2 linked regions of the Puniceibacterium sp. IMCC21224 genome follow. The protein of the gene in region 2 interacts with the protein of the main gene of each other region in a pairwise test. Links are inferred from orthologs where the notes say so. Each region holds a gene or a part of one and is shown on either strand. Other genes may lie near its edges. The genes, in order: IMCC21224_RS08790 and tsaE.

Evidence for each region.
Region 1: the proteins of tsaE (region 2) and IMCC21224_RS08790 interact in binary tests that used the Escherichia coli proteins (3 or more experiments, as listed by UniProt). The link is inferred for Puniceibacterium sp. IMCC21224 from one-to-one orthologs.

The regions. Positions count from the first base shown.
Region 1 is NZ_LDPY01000001.1:1,911,186-1,921,354, reverse strand. Bases 4,603-7,389 are described here. They hold IMCC21224_RS08790 (RNA methyltransferase), read right to left. Parts: upstream 6,494-7,389; coding sequence 5,711-6,493; downstream 4,603-5,710. Other genes in these bases: IMCC21224_RS08785 (DUF6538 domain-containing protein), read left to right, coding at 6,820-7,389; ribB (3,4-dihydroxy-2-butanone-4-phosphate synthase), read right to left, coding at 4,603-5,541. Also shown: IMCC21224_RS08820 (cytochrome c), read left to right, coding at 1-889; IMCC21224_RS27725 (hypothetical protein), read right to left, coding at 1,826-1,993; IMCC21224_RS08810 (anti-sigma factor domain-containing protein), read left to right, coding at 2,574-3,272; transcription antitermination factor NusB, read right to left, coding at 3,360-3,866; IMCC21224_RS08800 (6,7-dimethyl-8-ribityllumazine synthase), read right to left, coding at 3,863-4,414; more of ribB, read right to left, coding at 4,414-4,602; more of IMCC21224_RS08785, read left to right, coding at 7,390-7,719; istA (IS21 family transposase), read left to right, coding at 8,910-10,031; IS21-like element helper ATPase IstB, read left to right, coding at 10,028-10,169. UniProt on the Escherichia coli protein: Specifically methylates the ribose of guanosine 2251 in 23S rRNA.
Region 2 is NZ_LDPY01000001.1:118,096-128,376, reverse strand. Bases 2,902-5,800 are described here. They hold tsaE (tRNA (adenosine(37)-N6)-threonylcarbamoyltransferase complex ATPase subunit type 1 TsaE), read right to left. Parts: upstream 4,640-5,800; coding sequence 4,163-4,639; downstream 2,902-4,162. Other genes in these bases: IMCC21224_RS00580 (PAS-domain containing protein), read right to left, coding at 4,681-5,800; IMCC21224_RS00590 (aminoglycoside phosphotransferase family protein), read right to left, coding at 3,180-4,166; IMCC21224_RS00595 (nucleotidyltransferase family protein), read right to left, coding at 2,902-3,195. Outside these bases: double-strand break repair protein AddB, read right to left, coding at 1-2,519; more of IMCC21224_RS00595, read right to left, coding at 2,512-2,901; more of IMCC21224_RS00580, read right to left, coding at 5,801-6,225; sensor histidine kinase RegB, read right to left, coding at 6,318-7,715; IMCC21224_RS00570 (SCO family protein), read left to right, coding at 7,820-8,431; IMCC21224_RS00565 (ActR/PrrA/RegA family redox response regulator transcription factor), read left to right, coding at 8,513-9,067; IMCC21224_RS00560 (N-acetyltransferase family protein), read right to left, coding at 9,197-9,670; IMCC21224_RS00555 (HD domain-containing protein), read right to left, coding at 9,667-10,260. UniProt on the Escherichia coli protein: Required for the formation of a threonylcarbamoyl group on adenosine at position 37 (t(6)A37) in tRNAs that read codons beginning with adenine.

The sequences.
Region 1 (10,169 bases), 1.8 Mb from region 2 along the record:
ACGCGTATTGGTCGCAGTGCTGCTGGCCGGAGTCTGCGCCTTAGGCGTCGGCCTCTGGCTGACACGCGCCAATCCTGTGTCTGATGCGGTTTATTCCGGGCTGAGGGGCGACGCGGATCGTGGTGACCAGATCTTTGTCGCTGCGGGCTGCGCCTCGTGTCACCATGCGCCCGACGCGCCAGAAGACGCAGCAAACCCGCTGTCCGGCGGACAGCGTTTCGCCTCGGATTTTGGGACGTTCATCGCGCCCAACATCTCGTCCGACCGCGAACACGGCATCGGAGGCTGGAGCCTGACACAATTCGCCAGCGCGGTCACGCGCGGCGTCTCGCCCGAGGGCGCGCATTACTACCCCGCCTTTCCCTACACCGCCTATATTCACATGACACCGCAAGATGTGGCCGACCTGTGGGCGCATCTGCAGACCCTGCCCGCAGACGCCACACCCAGCCAGCCGCACCAGGTCGGGTTTCCGTTCAATATCCGCCGCAGTGTCGGCGGATGGAAGGTCCTGTACCTGACGGACGACTGGGTGATGCCCAACAGCGATGACCCGATGCTGACCCGTGGCCGCTATCTGGTCGAGGCGCTGGCCCATTGCGGCGAATGCCACACGCCGCGCGACGCGCTTGGCGGGTTGCAAAAGGATGCATGGTTGACCGGTGCGCCCAACCCAACCGGCGAAGGCCGCATTCCGGCGCTAACCCCGGACAAATTGACCTGGTCCGCAACCGATATCGCCTATTACTTAGAAACCGGATTTACCCCCGACTTTGACAGCGTCGGCGGGCATATGGTCGCCGTCGTCAACAACTTTGCCAAGCTACCGACCGAGGACCGCGCCGCCGTAGCCACCTATATCAAAGCGCTGTCGGCAGACTCTGACTAGGGTCACTTCATAGCCAGAACATAATGATGGAGACGAGAGCGCGGCCTGACAGGAACGGCATGAGCAACTGGTTACGGCGCGCCGCCGGTCTCTTTGAGGCAGTAAAGCTATTCTTGATCTCGTGGCGCATGTGATAGGTACCTTGCCGTGGTGGGGCGGAGCCTTGGGGCCGTTTCGCAATGGAATCGCATGCCGAGATCCCCTTATTTCAACGGCTTCACGGGACCAATCGGCGTCATAGCCGCAATCGGCCAATATGTTGTGGCAGGTGGCATATCCGGTCAGAGTTGTGCAACAACGCCCATGGGAACCCATCTCATTCCACTTTGGACAGGAGACCCTCCGTAAACTCGCAAAGATCCTTCTCGCACCGCAGCAAACTCGCAAAGTCTGATCGGAAGGGCGCTCGCCCCTGTCTCAAGCGCCGGATTTCTCCGCTCGCGAACGGGTGTTTTTCATCGGAAACGGACCCGGCGCGATCACATCAACCCGGCGCAAACGCTGCGGCACAAATTCTTTCATCACGGCAAAGCCGTGGCTGGCTAGATGGCGGCAAACGCCGCGCGCCGAAAACTGTCCAGATTGCAAACGGCCCGCAAACATCCCCTCCGCGAGTATCATTAGAACAAACACACGAAGGTTCCTGAAAATGCCCCTTGTCGCGCGCATCCACCGCTCCTATCTATGCCCAAGGCGGGTTCTGCCCTTCTCGTTCATGGTTGCATTCCGGTGGCCTTAAGCAATTCCGAGGGAGTTGGCTCTGTCCGGGCCCTGGTTCGGTTACCTGACGCCCACCTGTACATACAGGTCCTCGGGAATGAGAAAACCCCACGGTTGTGGTGGTTCCCGCCGCTTCTGCCCCGCTTCAGCGGTGTGAGGGGCTGGTCGGTCCGGCGCGGCAGATCGCCCCGGTCCCGACGCAACTCCTCTGAACATCTAGGTCGACGCAGTCCGTCCCAGCAGATCCCCGAATAGATTTTCAAGCTCGTTTCGAGTCAGACCTACCTTGACCTCGTTTAGTGCGCCGGTCGTGGTGCGCCCCGCCAATGAATGGCAACGGCCCCGCGCCAGTTCACCAAACGTGTTAAAGTATTTCAGCAGCATTCGCGTCGATCCCCATCTTCGCCCCCACAATAAGTTCACGTCAAACCGACTGGCAAAGTTTCGCCGTCACGCGAATTATTTCTCGAAAGTTTGGAACTATCTGATTTTATTTAAAATAATTTTTTGAAACTTTCTCAACTTATGAACAAAATCCAACTTCCTACGCTGCCGACCTAGCCCGGGCCTGCGGCTTTGACATTTACCTGGCGGCATTCCGGCATTCGCGCGAGGTCCAGGAAAGCTGCCTTTCACATGCTGCGAAACTTTTTACGGGTCCGCTCCGTGTGTTGAACATCGAGGCAAGCAAATCGTGCGCGTCCCGGCTGAACCATATTAACGGAAAGGCAGACGATGAACCGCAAGATCGCAGAAGCGCGCCAACCAACCATAGTCTGGTTCTGCGCAGTCCTTGGCGATCGGCTAGGTGAGCATCGCGCCTACTTGCCAGACAATGTGGTGATTTGATGGACGTGCATTTTGACCATGAGTGAGCGAAACAGTCGACAGAAATTCAGGGGGACCACCGTCCTTCACGGGCCACTGATGGTTCACGTCGGTCAAAAAGTGAGGATTTACAACAATGACATCCCCCTCGGCTGATCGCCCGAACGATGACCTATTGGCAGCCGAATATGTGCTGCACTTGCTGCCTGCAGACGAACAATCGGTATTTGAAACGCGCCTGGCTCGCGATCCGGCTTTGATGAATCATGTGATCTTCTGGGCGACGCGGTTTTCACGTCTTGATGAGCAGGTAGAGGCTGCGCGTCCGCCGTCGTCACTGTTGCGTGGCTTGACGGAGCAGCTTTTTGGCCAGCAACAACCGCTGCCCTTCTGGCGGCAATCTAGATTGCGGCAAGGGCTCAGCTTTGTATCGCTCGCTGTGGCCGCAGCCATAACATGGCAAGTCTGGCAGTTTTCGCACCACACCTCTGTGCGCACCGCGCCTCTGCTGATCTCAGAAATCTCTGCCGGAGATCAGTCGCTGCGCATTCAGACCGTGTTTGACCCAACCAACGCGGCCCTCCAATTGACCCGCACCGTCGGCGCGCCCGCTCCCGGCCGGGTACTAGAGCTGTGGGCCATTGCCGAGGGAACGCCGCCGGTGTCGCTGGGTGTTTTACCGCAAGACCGGTCGATGACCCTGACGTTGCCCGCGCCCTTGCGTGCGCAAGCAGCGCATCTGACGCTCGCGATCAGTGACGAGCCGCCGGGCGGATCGCCGACAGGTGCCCCAACCGGCGCAGTCCTCGCGACAGGGCCTATGACCTCGGTATGAGAAACTGCAAAAGGTGGGCGTGCTAATCCCACACGCTACGGCGGCGTTACCAGCGCCGTTCGGGCCATAAATTTCGGCTTGTAGGGATCAGAACGCTTCGGGCTTGGCCTCGCGCGCCATATGATCAAGCACAGCGTTGACGAATTTAGGTTCCTTGCCATCGGGAAAGAACGCTTTGGCGACGTCGACAAATTCCACGATCACCACTTTGGGCGGCGTCGTGTCGGCCAGCAGTTCTGCCCCTGCCGCACGAAACAGCGCCCGCAGCGTCGGGTCGATCCGCGCAATCGGCCACTTTGCCACCAAGGCCCGGTCCGTCATCTGGTCGATTTTGGCTTGCATCGACACCGCGCCATCCAGCAGCGCCGAAAACAGCCCCACATCGCCCTCCATCATCTCATCTCCGTCGTAGACGGCGCCGAACCGATGATCGAGGAATTCATTCCTCACCTGATCCACTGTCTGGCTGGAATGCTCCATCTGGAACAGCGCCTGCACGGAATACAGCCGCGACGCAGATTTCCGGTCACGTTTGGACGGTGCCTTACCCGCTGTGGTTCGGGCGTCAGGCTGTTCGGCGGGGTCGGTGGTCATGCGGTGGTTTTGCCTTTGCTGTCGCCAGCGATCTGGAATTCGTCACGGGATGGTTTGAAGCCCACCCCCTCGCGCTGGCCGCCCCACTTACGGCTGAGCGCAATAAGATGCAAGGCCGCCGCTGCGGCACCGCCGCCCTTGTTCTGGCCCGCCGCTTCTGCACGGGCTTCGGCCTGGGCCCTGTTTTCGACCGTCAGGATGCCATTGCCAATGCACAACCCCTGAAGGCCAAGCAGAGTCAGCCCCCGCGACGAATCGTTGCACACCGTGTCATAATGCGTCGTCTCACCCCGGATCACACAGCCCAAGGCCACGTAACCGTCGAAATGCGACAAACGTTCGGCAATGCCGATCGCCGTCGGCACCTCAAGCGCGCCGGGCACTTCGACCGTTTCGTGGGTGCCGCCCGCCGCCTCGATCTCGACCCGCGCGCCTGCGATCATTTCATCCGCGATGTCACGATAATACGGCGCCACCACAATCAGCAATTTGACCGGCTTGCTGAATTCTGCCCGTGGCAGGGTGTAATGCTGTTCGTTCGCGGCCATCAACCCAGATCCGATATCTTGCGGGTTCCAACAATTTCAAGGCCATACGCCTCGAGCCCGACAATCTTGGGCGTCGGAGAATTGGTCAGAAGCGTCAGCCGTGACAGTCCCAGTGACGACAGGATCTGCGCGCCAAGGCCGTATTGCCGCAGCGTTTTTGGCGACACCTCGTCATGTGCATCGATCTTCATCGACGTGTCGCGCAGCAGCACGACGACGCCACGCCCCGCATCCGCAACGGCCATCATTGCAGCCTGAAATTCGTCTGCGCGTCCCTTGGGACCGGTGCCCACAACGTCCAGCAGCGGATCCATCGCGTGCATTCGCACCAGAACCGGCGCATCCCCCGAAAGATCGCCCTTGGTCAGAACGATATGTTCATCGCCGTGGGTTTCATCGGCATAAATTCGCATGTTCCACTCACCGCCGAACTCGCTGGTAATGGTCTCATCCTTGCGCACCCGTACCAGATTATCGTTGCGACGACGGTAGGATATCAGATCGCTGATCGTGCCGATTTTGATGTTGTGGCGCTGGGCAAAGGCCACAAGTTCCGGCAACCGCGACATGGTTCCATCTTCGTTCATGATCTCGCAGATCACGCCTGCCGGGTTCAGCCCCGCCAAACGGCTCACATCGACTGCGGCCTCGGTATGGCCGGCACGTACCAAAACACCGCCGTTCTTGGCCCGCAGCGGGAACACATGCCCCGGCGTTGCGATATCCTGAGCGCCTTTAGACGCGTCAATCGCAACAGCCACGGTCCGCGCCCGATCAGCCGCCGAAATACCAGTGGTCACGCCTTCGCGCGCCTCGATCGACACGGTAAAGGCGGTCTCGTGCCGCGACGAGTTGTTGGAACTCATCAGTGTCAGACCCAGCTGGTCGATCCGCGAAGACGGCATCGCCAGGCAGATCAGCCCACGCCCGTGCATCGCCATAAAGTTGATCGCATCCGGCGTCGCCCATTGCGCGGGGATAACCAGATCACCCTCATTCTCGCGATCCTCGTGATCAACCAGAATGAACATGCGCCCGTTGCGCGCGTCCTCAATTATCTCCTCGACCGAGGAAATGGCATCCTTCCAGTTCTCTTCGACCGGACCTGGTGTCTCAAATTCCGCCATGTGGCCTCCAGTATTTTCTGACCGCCAGATACGCCACCCCGCCCCGCTTGACCAGAGCGACCTGACACGCCGCGCTGCAGACCTGCACTGCACCAACGCACAGGCGCGGTCTGCTCCGCGATGCCTAAATGACCGTCAGACCGCGCTTGCCCCTAAAACGCTCGCCGTCTCAGCGCCGTACCGACGCATACAAGGCGACCGCCGCCGCATTTGACACGTTCAGTGATCCAAAGGAATCTGCAAAGTCGATCCGCACCAATGCGTCGCAGGTGTCCTTGGTCTTTTGCCGCAGCCCCGGCCCCTCAGCCCCCAGCACCAAAGCCACGGCGCGGTCGCGCTTACCGTCCAGTGCAGCCTCGATGCTTTGATCCGCCGCGCCATCCAGACCCAGCAGCAGATATCCCATACCGCGCAGCCGCTCCATCGCGTCCGCCAGATTGCGTTCGCGCAGATAGGGTTGACGCTCCAGCGCGCCGCTGGCGGTCTTGGCCAGGGCACCGGTCTCGGGCGCAGAATGACGCAACGTGCCAATCACGGCGCAGGCGCCAAACACCTCAGCGGATCGCAGGATTGCGCCGACATTATGCGGGTCCGTCACCCGATCAAGCAGCAGCACGCGCGGCGGGATCGTCCCCGCCCCCAGCGCCACCTCGTCGAGTCGGCCCCAATTCAGCGGTTTAACCTCAAGTGCGGCCCCCTGATGCACTGATTGCGGGTCCAGCGGCGCAGCAAACCGGCGCGGATCGCTGATCTCAGGCTCGATATCTGCGCCGGCAATGGCGTCCGCCAACTTGTCCTGCGCATTCAGCGTCACAACCAGCCGCAGCTTTTCGCGTTTCGGGTTCATCAGCGCATCTCGCACCGCATGCAATCCAAAGAGCCACACGGTTTCCGCCGCCGAAGCCTTGCGCGCCTGCTCTTTCTCGACCACCCATTTCGGTTTTTTCACCATTCTCCGGCCCTTTCCTGAACGCGCGGGACCATGCGCGTCCACGCAGGGCACCGCAAGGTATTTTCGATGGATTTTCCAGTTGACGCCGCAGAGAGCCGCTAGTAATCACCCCCTCACGTTGCAGGCCACCGGCCATCGCAACAGTGGGCGACAGGCCGCAAGGTGTGGCAGGGGACTGTAACTCCCTCGCGGAGACGCACGCCTGGTTCGATTCCAGGGTCGCCCACCATACACTCCATCTTATTGAAAAATATTACAGTTCCTGCTACCCTAGGAGCCAGATGGGCCGATTTTCGGTACCCAAAAGGTGTTTTTCGGTACCGAGCATGGCTTCAGACAAAATTCCACACCTGCTTTTCGAGCGCGGTAGGTACTACTACCAGCGCAAAGTCCCGCTCGACTTTCAGGACACCCTAGGTGCCAAGAAATGGCGTCAGCCACTGGGTGCGGACTACGTGCCTGCTGTCGACCGCGTGCGAGAACTGACCAAGGAACACGACGCCCTTCTGTTGTCTTTGAAGGACCCGGAAAAGCTCCGAGATCGAAAATCCGAGACCCGTCGGACCCGCGAAGCTGGACAGTCAGCAAAAGACGTTGCCTCTGACACGGCCTATCGCCAGTGGCTGTCTGACAATAATTGCGATGACCCCGAGTCCTTCGGTGAGGACCCAAAATCACTATCCCTGACCGCTGAAGCACGCGAACGCCCGTGGGAGAGCGCGGCCCGATTAATGGCTGGCCTAGAAAGCGAACGAGCTGAAAACCAATGTGACCCGGCGTTTCTGGAAACTCTAATAGCGCATGTAGAAGCCTCAGATACCGACCCGCCACGAATAACGCTCCCGCCCTACCCACAATACCGGGCGTTGGTCGGGGCGGCGAGCACGCGTGTACAGGAGGCCGTTCGCTTTCTTCCTCGCATCCTGTCACCCATGGACGACGATGAGTACCATGACCGTTTGGTTGATGTGCTCAACTCTCATTTCGGACCTGACATAACGCCTCCGCGCGACCCGGAAGACAGAGATGAGTTCGACCTGAGCAAGCAACGTCTAGAACGTAAGATCGCGCGGGTGGCCCGATCACCGGACACGATCACGAAAGTTGCGGAGCGCTACTACAAGTTTGCTCAGATCAGGGAAAACACACAGGACAAGTACCGTCGAACACTGAACTGGACTTGTCCCGATTTAGTTCCGGTCTCTTTCGAGCGATATTCGCAATGAAGGAGACACAAATTGGCACCAAGATACAGCGACGAGTTCAGACGTGATGCGGTTCGCATTGCAACAAGCAGTGGACTGACGCGACCTCAGATTGCGTCTGATTTAGGGGTTGGTGTTTCGACACTGAACAAGTGGGTTCAACACCATCAGAATGATGACCTGATGTCCGGCCCGCATGAGGATGTGGAGAAGGAGAACGCCCGCCTTCGCAAAGAGAACCGGCTACTCCGCGAGGAGAGGGAAGTGTTAAAGAAGGCGACGATCTTCTTCGCAGGCCAAAAGGCGTGAGGTTTGCCTTTATCGACACCTGGAAGAAGATCTGGCCCATTGAGTTTCTATGCCGCGTTTTGCGGGTAACTTCCCGTGGGTTTCGCGCCTGGAAGATCCGCCCTATCAGCCGAAGCCAGCGAGATGACATGGTGCTGTTGGCCCATATCAGAGAACAACACCGCCTTAGCCTGCAAAGCTACGGCCGACCTCGCATGACGGAGGAACTGCGCGATCTCGGTCTTGTTGTCGGGCACCGCCGGGTAGGCCGGTTGATGCGTGAGAACGCGATCAAGGTTATTCGAACCCGTAAACATAAAGTCACGACTAACAGCAATCACGCCTTCAATGTCGCCCCCAACTTTCTTGATCAGGACTTCTCTGCTGATGGCCCAAACCAAAAATGGGCAGGGGACATTTCCTACATCTGGACGAGCGAGGGATGGCTGTATTTGGCAGTGATCATCGATCTTTACTCCCGCCGGGTCATTGGCTGGGCGGTCAGTAACCGGATGAAGCGGGACCTGGCCATCAAGGCATTAGACATGGCAGTAGGGCTGCGAAAGCCACCCAAAGGCTGTATCCATCATACGGATCGTGGCTCTCAATACTGTTCAGGTGACTATCAGAAAAGTCTGAAGCAGCATGGATTTCTGGTCTCAATGAGCGGCAAGGGAAATTGTTATGACAATTCCATGGTCGAGACCTTCTTCAAATCTCTGAAAGCCGAACTGATCTGGCGTCAGAAATGGGCGACCCGCAGACAAGCAGAAGGAGCAATATTCCAATACATCAATGGGTTCTACAACCCGCGAAGACGGCATTCATCCCTTGGCGGGAAAAGTCCCTTGGCTTTCGAGAGACGGCCTCCTAACATGAGCTGAGAGACCGGAACTTTTGCGTGGCAAGTCCAGTATTTCTTGATGGGCGATGCGCTTCAGTTCGATTGGAGTGAGGAACATGTCGTTCTGGGCGGCGTCGAGCAGAAGGTTCACGTGGCCCATTTCCGGCTATGCCACAGCCGCAAGCCGTTTGTCGTGGCCTATCAGAACGAGAAGCAGGAAATGGTGCTTGATGCCTTTGTGCGGGCACTGTCGTTCTTTGGCGGCGTCCCGCGCCGGGTGATCATTGATAACCCCAAAACCATGGTGACCTATGTCTCACGGTCGAAGGATCGGATCTTTCATCCACGCTTTCTGGCCTTGATGAACCACTATGTCATCGAACCTGTTGCTTGCACTCCCGCCTCGGGCTGGGAGAAGGGTCAGGTCGAGAACCAGGTCCAGTTCCTCCGCGGCGAGCTGTTCTGTCCAAGGCTTGCCTTTGACGATCTGGATGAGCTGAATGCCTGGCTGCACCTGCGCTGCAAGGCGCTGGCCAATCGCCTGCATCCCGATCAGCAGGATCGCACGATTGCCGCTGTTTTTGCGGATGAGCAGAGAGAGTTACGTCCGCTGGGCCGCCCCTTTGATGGCTATGTCGAAAAGACTGTGCGGGTCCGATCGACATGTCTGGTGCAATATGACAGCAATCGCTACCCCGTGCCGTCCGAACACGCGGGGCGCCATGTCTCGTTGCGCGCCTATGCTGATCGGATTGTCGTGGTTGCGGGCAAGGAGATTGTCGCCGACCACAAGCGCCATTTTACACGCAATATCAGTTATTTCGAGCCGTGGCACTATGTTCCCCTGCTCGATCGCACGCCCGGCGCCCTGCGTGATGGCGCGCCCTTCAGTGGTTGGGAATTGCCCAAGGCGATGGCGCAAATCAAGGACCATTACATGCGCGGGAAAGAGGGGGATCGGGAATTCGTCGACCTGCTGCTTCTGGCGCTGACACATGGCATCGACGTGGTCGAGACGGCCTGCGATCTGGCTGTCGAACAACACACCCTGCCTGCCATCATCAACCTGATCAATCAGTTGCTGGAACCCGTCATTCCCCCGCTGGTCAACACCCATGCTTACCCGCAGCTGACCTTGCGCCCCGAGGCAGATTGCAAGCGATATGAGACGCTGTGTGCCGCCGGGGAGGTTGCTGCATGAACGCCATCATCGACCAGTTCGCTGCCCTCAGACTTCATGGCATGGCGGCCTGCGCGGCAGACTTGCTGGCCTCGCGCACGCCGCCCAGCCTGATGACAGCGTTGAAGACCTTGATCGCAGCGGAAACCCAGGAACGCC
Region 2 (10,281 bases):
GCCGTCAGGGTAAAGACAGGATCGTTCAGGATCGCGCGCCCACTGACCTCCAACCTGTCGGGATGCGGCTGGGCCAGCGTTTGCCGCGTCCGTTCGGTCGTGACGAACCAATCGGCAATCCGGGTGATCCGAGCCTGCCAGAGATGGCGGATGGCCGGAAACGGGATCTGTTCAGCGATGATATCTGCGCTTAGTCGGGTCAGGATGTCGGTGCGCAGGCGGGCAGGGTCGGCCATGATGTCGCGCAGGAATTGTTCCATCACCTCGTGCAGCACGATGCCGCGCAACAGCGCGTCTGGCGCGCGTTGCAACGGGTTGAGCGGGCGCAGACGCAGCACATGCCGGGCATAGATCGCATAAGGGTCGCGGATCAGGCGCTTGATCTCGGTCACCGACAACTGGATCGGTCTGGCCGGGACGGGTGGTGCGGGGGACGGACGCGGGGCGGGATCCGCAGGGATCGGTGTCTCAAGAGTGCGCGCCAGTGCCAGCCAGTGATCGCCGCGGGCCTTCATCCCGGCCAGGGCCGCGGGACCATTGCGTTCGGGCAGGCCGGTCATCAGGTTCATCAGCCGGTTCAACCATCGCGATGGCACCGTCTCGGCATCGTCGGATTTTGCGGCGCGGGTCAACCAGACCTTGGGCGCGCCAATGGCCTGTTGAAAGTCATGCGCCGACAGTCCGATGCGCCGTTCAGGCAGCAACAGACCCGCATCTGCGCGCATCCGGCGGTTCAGCCAGGGGTCCGCACCGGGCAGTTCCGGCCAGCTCCCCTCATTCAATCCGCCAAGGATCAGCAGATCAGCGCCCATCACCCGCGCTTCGAGCGTGCCCCAGATCAGGATGCGCGGATGCGGTGCGTCGCGATCGCGCACCTCTCCGTCCGCCAGAACAGCACCGAACAGATCGGCGTAGTCACGTGCCTCAAGCGTGCCACCATGGGGTGCCTCGGTGATCAGGGTATCGACCAGCCTGCGAACCTCGCGTCCCGCGGGCTGGGCCCATAGTTCACCCGCGTCGTCCGAAGCAGAGCCGGCGGCAATCGTTTCGGCCCGTGCGATATGCCTGTCCAGCCAGGTGCCGAGTTGCAGAGCGGTGCGTTCCGGGGGCTCGACAAAACATTGCACGATCCAGGCGGCCCAATCTTCGGCTTCGTTCCTGGCACCCCAATCGGTGATTTGTTGAGCGCTGGGATAAGGCCAGCCATCGCGCCGGATCCGCAATTCGAGCTTGCGGGTCAACAGCAGATGGTCCCGCCGCCCCGTCCCGGTGTGGGTCAGTGGGTGCTTGAGCAGGGTGATCAGCGCCTCAGCGGTCAAGTCCTGCTGAAACAACGTGGCAATGTGCCGTAAGAGCCGTCCCGGCGGGGTCAGTTGCGGCGGCGTGCCGGCGCTGTCGTCGGGCAGGATGTCCCAACGATCCAGCGCAGCCGTGACCTGCCGCGATAGCATTCGGTCCGGGGTGATCAGCGCCGCTGTCTCGCCTGTTTCGGCGGCTTCGCGCAGACGCAGCGCGATGGCCAGCGCCTCGTCCCGCCGGGTCGGGGCGTCAATCAGGGTAATGTCGGCCGTGGTCGTGTCGAACATTGGCAGATCCGGCCCCTCGGCGCGCCATTGGTCTGTGACCGGGGCGGGGCGCAGCGCCAGCGACACCAGCCTGTTGCGTGCGGCGTTGGGCGGCGGCGTGTCGGTCCAGGGGATCACTGTGTTGGGCGACTGGTCCAGATTTTGCAGCAATCGGGCGAACCGAAACTGCGGATGGTCTTCGCCGGTCAAGGGGTTGTCCAGTTCCTGCCACACATCCGGGGGTGTGTCGAAATCGAAACCGGGCAGGATCACGGCCCCCTGCGGCAGACGCGCTACGGCCTGCATCAGCCGTAATGTGGTGCCGCGTGACCCGGTTGATCCGGCAAGGATCACGGGATGACGCGGTGGGGCAGTTTTCCAGTCAATCAGTCTTTGTTCCAGTACAATCCTTTGCAACGCGGTGCTGTCCGGCACCTCATCACTGGTATCAAAATACCGCTGCACGATCCGCAGAAAGCTGAGCGCGCGTTGCCAGTGGCCGGACTGATCGCTAACATCCAGTGCCTCGATGGCGGCGGGGGACACAGCCTCGATCTGCATCTCGTCCATGACTCCCGCCAGACTGTCAGCCAGATCATAGAGCGCTGAACGCGGGGCAAGGTCGGGCTGTGATTCAAGCAAACGGGCGATCAGTGTCACCAACTCTAGCCGCCGCCGCAGTGGCGAGACGGGTTCGGGCAGGCTGCTCAGGCTGACCGGATCAGAGAGATCCGTCAGCAACCGGATGCGCGGCAGCAGCGTCGCGGAGCCGGCATCGAACAAAGATATCAGGCGGCGACGCATACGTGTGGTGTTCACGATCAGTTCGACCCGCGCCATCGCTTCGGGGGGGTGCTCGGCCAACCGTTTGCGCAGTCCGTCGATCAGGGCGGCCGGAAAGTCGATACCGGGGGCGAGTCCGAAGACCCGTGGGCTGTCTGTTGGATCAAACATCGGCGTCGGCCAGCATCGCTTCGGCCATGGCGATACCTTCGGGATGGCCGACATCACACCAGCGACCGGGATAGGTCAGACCAAACAGTTCGCCGCGCGTCGCCATGTCGTTCCAAACGACATTCAGGGAAAACGCGGATTTTGCAATTGTCGCCAGACCCTCGGTGCACAGGATTTGCGCGCCAGTATAGACCAGATCACCGCCACGACTAAGCTGACCGTCAGCAGAGCACCCGAAATCACCGCCGCCTTTGCGCCCGATCGCGCGGCCCAGGGGAACACAGAGCAAAAGTGCCTTCATCCGCGCAGGATCCCAGGCATCGGCGAGCAGGCGTAGCGGGTTGGGCCCGGACCACACCGCATCGGTGTTGAGGGTAAATACCGGGTCCGCCCGCAGCAGAGGCAGCGCCACGCGTAGTCCGCCGCCAGTGTCCAGAATCTGCGGTTGCTCGTCCGAGATGGCAACGTCGCGACCAGCCAGGTGCGTCGCCAGTTGATTGCTACGATAGTGCGTATTCACAACCCGGCGCAGCGGGCCAACGGAGTCGGTCAAAGCCAGTGCATGGTCGATCAGCGGCACGCCAGCCACCGGGATCAACGGTTTGGGCTGATTGGCGGTCAGCGCACCCATTCTGGTGCCGAACCCAGCGGCAAAAAGCATTACTGCGTCGGGCATGGGGTTTTCAGTCTTTCTACAATGGGTGCGGTCGGTTCCGGCAGGCAGTCAACAATCAGCGGCGCAATATCGCGCAGCGCAGGGTGTTTCAGGTCTGCCATCAGATGCCCCCACACGCGCGGGATGAGGTCGATATAATGCGGTTTTCCACGGGACGCGGCAAGGCGGGCAAAGACGCCAAGAATGCGCAGATTGCGTTGCGCCCCCAGTACGGCGATCGCGGCGCGAAACGGCTCTTCGGCGATACCGGTTGCGGCAATATAGTGTCGAATTGCAGCCTCGGCAGTGTCGGGGGAAACGTCGCGCCGCGCATCCGTCAAAAGCGAGGCAAGATCATAGGCGCGGTGCCCTGCAAGCGCATCCTGAAAGTCGAGCAGTCCGGTGCGCGCTGTGGCGCTGCGATCGGGCAGCCAAATCAGGTTCTCGGCGTGAAAATCGCGCAGGATCATGACATCTGTGTCGGGGGCATAGCGGTTCAGCGCGCTGTGAAACGCGGCGATGCAAGCCTGTTGCGCGCCCGTGTCGCTATGTCCGGTGGCACGAGGGAGGTAGTGCAAAAAGGCAAGATCGGTCATCTGCGCCAGACGCGAGGGATCAGCAATCGGCAGGGTTCGAGGCGGGGGATACCTGTGAAGCGCAATCAGCGCCTCGGTCGCGGCGAGGTAGAGCGGGGTTTCATCCGACGGATGCTGTTCGCAGAGCCGGGCGAAAAGCGCGTCCCCCAGATCTTCGATCAGCAGCAAACCTTGCTGGGCATTTTCGGCGTAAACCTGCGGCGCGCTAAGGTTCAAGCCGCTCAGATGCCGCGCCAGTTGCGCGAACAGGGTTACATCGCCTTCGGGATCATGCATCAGGATGGCGCGGGTCGAGCCGCGGACCAGACGGATATAGCGGCGCGATGAGGCGTCACCGGCCAGGGGAAATTGCTGTGCATCCTGCCAGCCTACGATGGTCAGAAAGTCCTGGATCATGCGAGGGCCTGCGCGATGATGCCCGCCCATCGTGGCGCGCTCCAGGTAAAGAGCAGATCGCGGCTGTCGTCGGCGTCGCCCGGCGCGGCGAACGATATCTCCAGCGCGTCTGCGGGGGTCAGGGCGGCCAACCTGTCGGGCCATTCGACCACGCAGATCGCCGTCTCAAACGCATCGGTCAGGCCCAGTTCCACGCAATGATCGGGATCGTACAGGCGGTAGAGGTCGGCATGCCAAAGCTCGCCCGCGTCGGTGTCGTATTGCTGCACCAGGGTAAAGGTCGGCGAGGGGACATCCTCGGGTTCGATCAATCGGGATTGGATCAGGCAGCGCGCGAAATGGGTTTTGCCTGCGCCAATTTCGCCCGATAGCAACAGCACATCGCCCGGACGCAGATGCGCGCCAAGGCGCTGCGCCAAAGTACAAGTGCTTTCGGGGGATGAAGCATGGAATAGGGCAGTGGATTTGCGCATGGCGCGAGATTACCCACCCGGCCCCCGGCTGCAAGCCCGTATCAGGTCCGGTCGTCGAGATGCCCGATCAAGTCTGCGGATGATGCCTGCTCTATTCTCTGATCTGCGTCGGCGGGCTGCGCGGTAAACCGGACCACTGTGGCGCCGCCCGACACCGAATCGAGGCGGCACAACAGATGTTCCCCGTTGGTGCGTTTCACATTGGTGGACCATTGGTTGCGATCAGACAGGCTAAGCACCATGTCGCGTATCTTTTGCCAGACCGGAGTCGGAACACAGGCACCCTGCCACAGTCGAATAGCATCGAGAATTGTCATTGCTGCAAAGGCGCTGTCGGGGTCCGTTTTCCACATATCGCGGTAAGCGTCGTTGCAAAAGGTCAGCACACCCAGGGGCGAAAACACTGCCACGGCATCGTCGAACACTTCTATCACCGACTGGTTCAGCTCAAGCTCGCTCCGGAACCGGCGGGTGAGCGAAATTTCGGCGCTGATATCTTCGAGGAGAAAGGCGACGGCGCCATCGGGATGCGGCCGTCCGGTGATCTTGTATGTAAGGCCCGAGGGCAGGGTCCACGTCTCGGAATAGCGGTCGTCCGTCGCGGCCGCAACGAGCGAGGCCATCTGTTCGCGCCAGCCGACATAGTTCTTGGGCTCTGGGATCATGCGATTTTCGCGCATGTGGTCAAAGAACGACAGCAGGTTGGGCCGTCCGCTGAGGAAATCGGCCGGTAGCGCGGTCAGGTCGATCAGCGCCGGATTGAACAGCGCCAGTCGACGGTCGCGGTCAAAGATCGCCAGGCCAATAGGCAGATGCGCAAAGGTTTTTGCCAGGGTCTGGACAAAATTGCGCTGCGCGGTTTCGGCGTTCACAATGGCGTCGATGTCCACGGCATAGTTCAGCCAGGTATCGCTGGATTTGATCGAGGTGACCTCGAACCAATAGCGTTTATCCTGGGTCGAACCTCCGACATTGGCGCGGGTCTTTTGTGGCATCGCGTCTGGGGGCAGCGTCAGGTCGAACAGGTTGCCCTGGGGATCGTCGGGAATCATCCGCCGGGCAAAATCGACATATGCCGCGTTCGACCACAACACGCGACCGGCTGAGTTGCATTGCCAGACCGGATTGGGCAAGGCGGCCATGGCGGTGCGCAGCAACTCGAACTCGGTATGTTCAATCGCCAGCTTGTGGATGTCGGCAAGCGTGGGATCCCGCCCCCGCAACGAGATCCGAAAGTCGCCCGCTTCTGGGGTGAGTTGGAGAATGGTGTCCGGGTTGTCGATGGCCGCGAATTGTTGCGGCGTTTGCGGTGGCTCTGGTGTCAGGTTGGGGAACCGTGATGACAGGATGTTATATAGGCAAGCCCATTTGAACTCCTGCCCGACGGGTTGTCCGATCATCCGCCAAGCTGCTGTTGTCGCGTTAAAGACAAAACCGTCGCGAATCAGAAAATCGACATCCGCCACACCCGAGTCACGGGCCCGGACCGGGCGTTCGGGCCGCAGCGACGAGCGCAGCAAAAGCACCCCAATGATCGCAGATAGACAGGCACCAAGGCCGGCACTGAGTATCAGATATGTCTGCAATTCAGATCCCACCACATGGCGATTGGCTGTTCATGACCAGAGTGATTAAGCTCAGTTAAGATCAGGTTAAGCTTACAAAGACAATGGCGTGATCACACTTCGATTGGCCGGTTTTCTCCGATCCCGGCGCTGTGGTTGCCGGTTTCCGGGACGATTCTGGCGCGGGGCCAAATGACTTCGACGATTGCGCCACGCCGCTCACCTTGGGTTGCGGGCAGCAGGAAAGGGTCGGTGCCATTGGCAAAACTCAGCTCGGCTCCGGTGCGCTCAAGCAGGGTCTTGGCGATGAAGAGGCCCAGACCCATGCCCTCGTAAGCCGGGCGCGACAGGCGGTCGGCCTCGCTGCGGCGCTTGCGCACAAAGGGTTCACCCATGCGGCCAATCAGATGCGGTGGAAAGCCGGGACCATCGTCGAGGATGCGGATCGAAATTGTACCATCGCTCCACCCGGCTTCGATCCAGATGGTGGCGCGGGCAAAGTCTACGGCGTTTTGTATCAGGTTGCGCAGGCCGTGGATGATCTCGGGTCGGCGCAGGATCTGGGGTTGCTGCGCATGTCCCCCCGGATCGGGGATTTCCTGAATCACGATGTCCTTGCCGCGATCCTGATGCGGCTCTGCTGCCTCACGGATCACGGCGACCAGCGGCGCTTGCCGCATGTGCAGATCGTCCTTGCCCGCGCGGCCCATCGACCGCAAAATATCGCGGCAGCGGTCTGCCTGTTCGCGAATCAGCCGGGCGTCGTCCTGTTGTTCCGGTCGGTCGGCAAGATCTTCGATCAACTCGGACGAGGTCAGTTTGATCGTGGCGAGCGGGGTGCCAAGTTCATGCGCCGCGGCAGCAATGACCCCGCCAAGATCGTTGAGTTGTTGCGCACGCGACAGCGCCATCTGCGTGGCGGTCAGCGCGTCGCCCATCGCATGCATTTCGCGGGTGATCCGACGGGCGTAGACAGAAATAAAGATCAGCGCGATCGAAATGGCCGCCCATTGGCCAAAGACAAACATGTCAGGCAGTCGCAGAACTTCGCCCTCGGTGGTGTGCAGCGGCAAATGAAAGAACACCAGCGCCGAGACCATCGCAAACGCGGTGGCAACCAGCAGCACCGTGGACCGCAGTTTCAGCACTGCGGCGGACACGGTTACCGGGCCCAGCACCAGCAGCGAAAACGGGTTGTGCAGGCCGCCAGTGAGGTAGAGCAGAAAGCCCAGTTGCAGCAGGTCAAACATGACCATCGCCAGATTTTCGCTTTCGGTCAGGCGCTTGTTTTCGGGAAAGACAAAGATCGCGACCATGTTGCCGATGACCGACACCCCGACGGCGAGGTAGCACAACCCCAGTTCCAGTTCGAGATCGTAAAGGTTGCGTGCAACGGTCAGCGCGCTGAGCTGGCCGATGATGGCGATCCAGCGCAGCAGGATCATCGTGCGCAAACGGATCCAGTTGCTGCGGTTTACTTCGCCCAGCAGGCTGATTTCGGTCATCGACATCTGCGGTGTTTCGCCCCTTTGACCCCACGCGCTCAATTGATAGGTCTGCGGTACTGGTTAATCAACGACTCCGTCGCACGGGCCGTTTGCACAAGGGACACGCAATGCTTCGCATCGCCGCTATATCCGCTTCGGTTGCTATCACCGCCCTGATGGTGGGCACCTGGTACGTCACGGCGCCCGGCGGCGGGGGCGATGTCTTTGCAAACTGTCGCAGTGGACAGGTGGCGGGGGATATCGGCGGGCCGTTTACCCTGATCAACGGCGATGGTGAGACGGTCACCGACAAGGATGTGATTACGCGGCCGACGCTGCTGTATTTCGGCTATACCTTCTGCCCGGACATTTGCCCGATTGACGTGGCGCGCAACGCCGAAGTGACCGACATCATGGAGGAGCGCGGTGAGACGATCACGCCTGTGTTCATCACGATCGACCCGAAACGCGACACTCCTGACGTGGTAAAGGCTTACGCGGCGAATATGCATGAACGGATGATCGGCCTGACCGGCAGTCCAGAGCAGATCCGGACAGCGAGCCAAGCCTACCGGACCTATTCCAATGTGCATGACACTGGCGACGCGTATTATTTGGTCGACCATTCGACCTTTACCTATCTGGTGCTGCCCGAGCAGGGATTCGTCGATTATTTCCGCCGCGACGTATCCGCCGATGAGATGGCTAACCGGGTTAGCTGCTTTCTGGAAAACGCCTGAATTTTCAGGAGTATTTGACCAACCCCCGGCGGCGGGGTAAATCTGTTCGACGCGATGAGCGGGCGGCAAGGAGGGCGGGATATGACGGAACGGGCTTTGGACGAGCTTGGCAGTGACCGAACCCTTTTGCTGGTCGATGATGACGAGCCGTTTTTGCGCCGCCTTGCCAAGGCGATGGAAAAGCGCGGGTTTGAGGTCGAGATGGCTGGATCGGTGGCGGCGGGATCAGCCATCGCGACGGCGCGCCCCCCTGCCTACGCGGTGGTGGATCTGCGGCTTGAGGATGGCAACGGCTTGGATGTGGTTGAAGTGCTGCGCGAAAAGCGCCCGGATTCCCGCGTGGTAGTACTGACGGGATATGGCGCGATTGCGACAGCGGTCGCTGCGGTCAAGATCGGGGCGACGGATTACCTGTCCAAACCTGCGGACGCGACCGACATCACCAACGCGCTGCTGTGCAAAACCGACGACCTGCCGCCACCGCCCGAAAATCCGATGAGCGCAGATCGCGTGCGATGGGAGCATATCCAACGGGTGTATGAACTGTGCGACCGCAATGTGAGCGAAACCGCGCGGCGGCTGAACATGCATCGGCGGACCCTGCAACGGATCCTGGCCAAACGCAGCCCGAAGTAGCAGGGCGCGGCTTGTAAATTTCGATTTTGAGGTCGTGGCCTTCGGTTCGGGAGTGGGTAATTTCGAACGGGCAAGCCTGTGTCTGGCGTTGTATTTGCGTATTTTTGAAGAGAAGAAGCTGGGGACGGTTCACAGGATGAAGCGTTTCATCACCCGGGGGGCTACGGGGGCGTCGGCTATGGTGTTCCAATCCTCGAAACCGCGGCTTTGATAATAGGCGATGCCGCTGCCGTTGTCGGTGCGGATGGTGGCGTTGATCCATTTGAAACCAAGTCCACGGGCGGCCCGCGCTGTTGCATCGAACAGGGCTGATCCGATGCCAAGCCCGGTGCGCCCCGGCTGCACGAAGGTGGCGATTGTACAGGCTTGGGGCGGCAGGTCGGAATGCGGCTCGATCCACTGGAAACCGAGGATCTTTCCGCTGTCCGATTCGGCGACGTGCCAGGCAGCGCGGTCGGGTGTAGCGGACATCCAGTTCGCAATGTCGCTGCGGGTCATGGGATCAACAAAGGCTGTGGAGCCGCCGATGGCGATGATTTCATTCAACAGCCCGGCCATTTGCCGTGTATCAAGTGTGCCCGCGCGCCGGATTGTCAGGGTCAAAGCTGAGCCATCAATGTGCGGTGTCGCGCTGTGAATTCGACCCGTACGTCCAGCGGCGGACGCAGCCGGATCGCGAGATCGTTCATGAGTTCGGGGGCTGGGCGGCCAAAGAATTTATCAGCCTCGACCTTGGAAAAGCCTGCGATCTGGGTTGCCTCCATCCAGGCACTGATGCGGTCGGCACGCTTGATCTGTTTCTTGACTGTGGCGGGTATCTGCGCAGGCAGACCAAAGCGGATGTGAATTGCCGCCGTCAGTCGATCATCGAGCGCGCCGTAACTGGGCCCGACCGCGGATTTGACCGGTGAAATCATGTCGCCGATCACGTATTCCGGGGCATCATGCAGCAAGGCGGCCAATTGCCATTTGACCGGTGCGGCGGGGCACAACCGCGAATACAAGGTTTCCACCAACAGCGAATGTTCTGCCACGGAATAGGCAAAATCGCCGCGTGTCTGGCCGTTCCAGCGCGCGACAAAGGCAAGGCCGTGGGCGATGTCCTCGATCTCGATATCGACCGGGGTAGGATCCAGCAGATCGAGGCGGCGACCTGAGAGCATGCGTTGCCAGGCACGGGGAGGTTTGGACATGGTGTGGACCTGTTCAGGGGC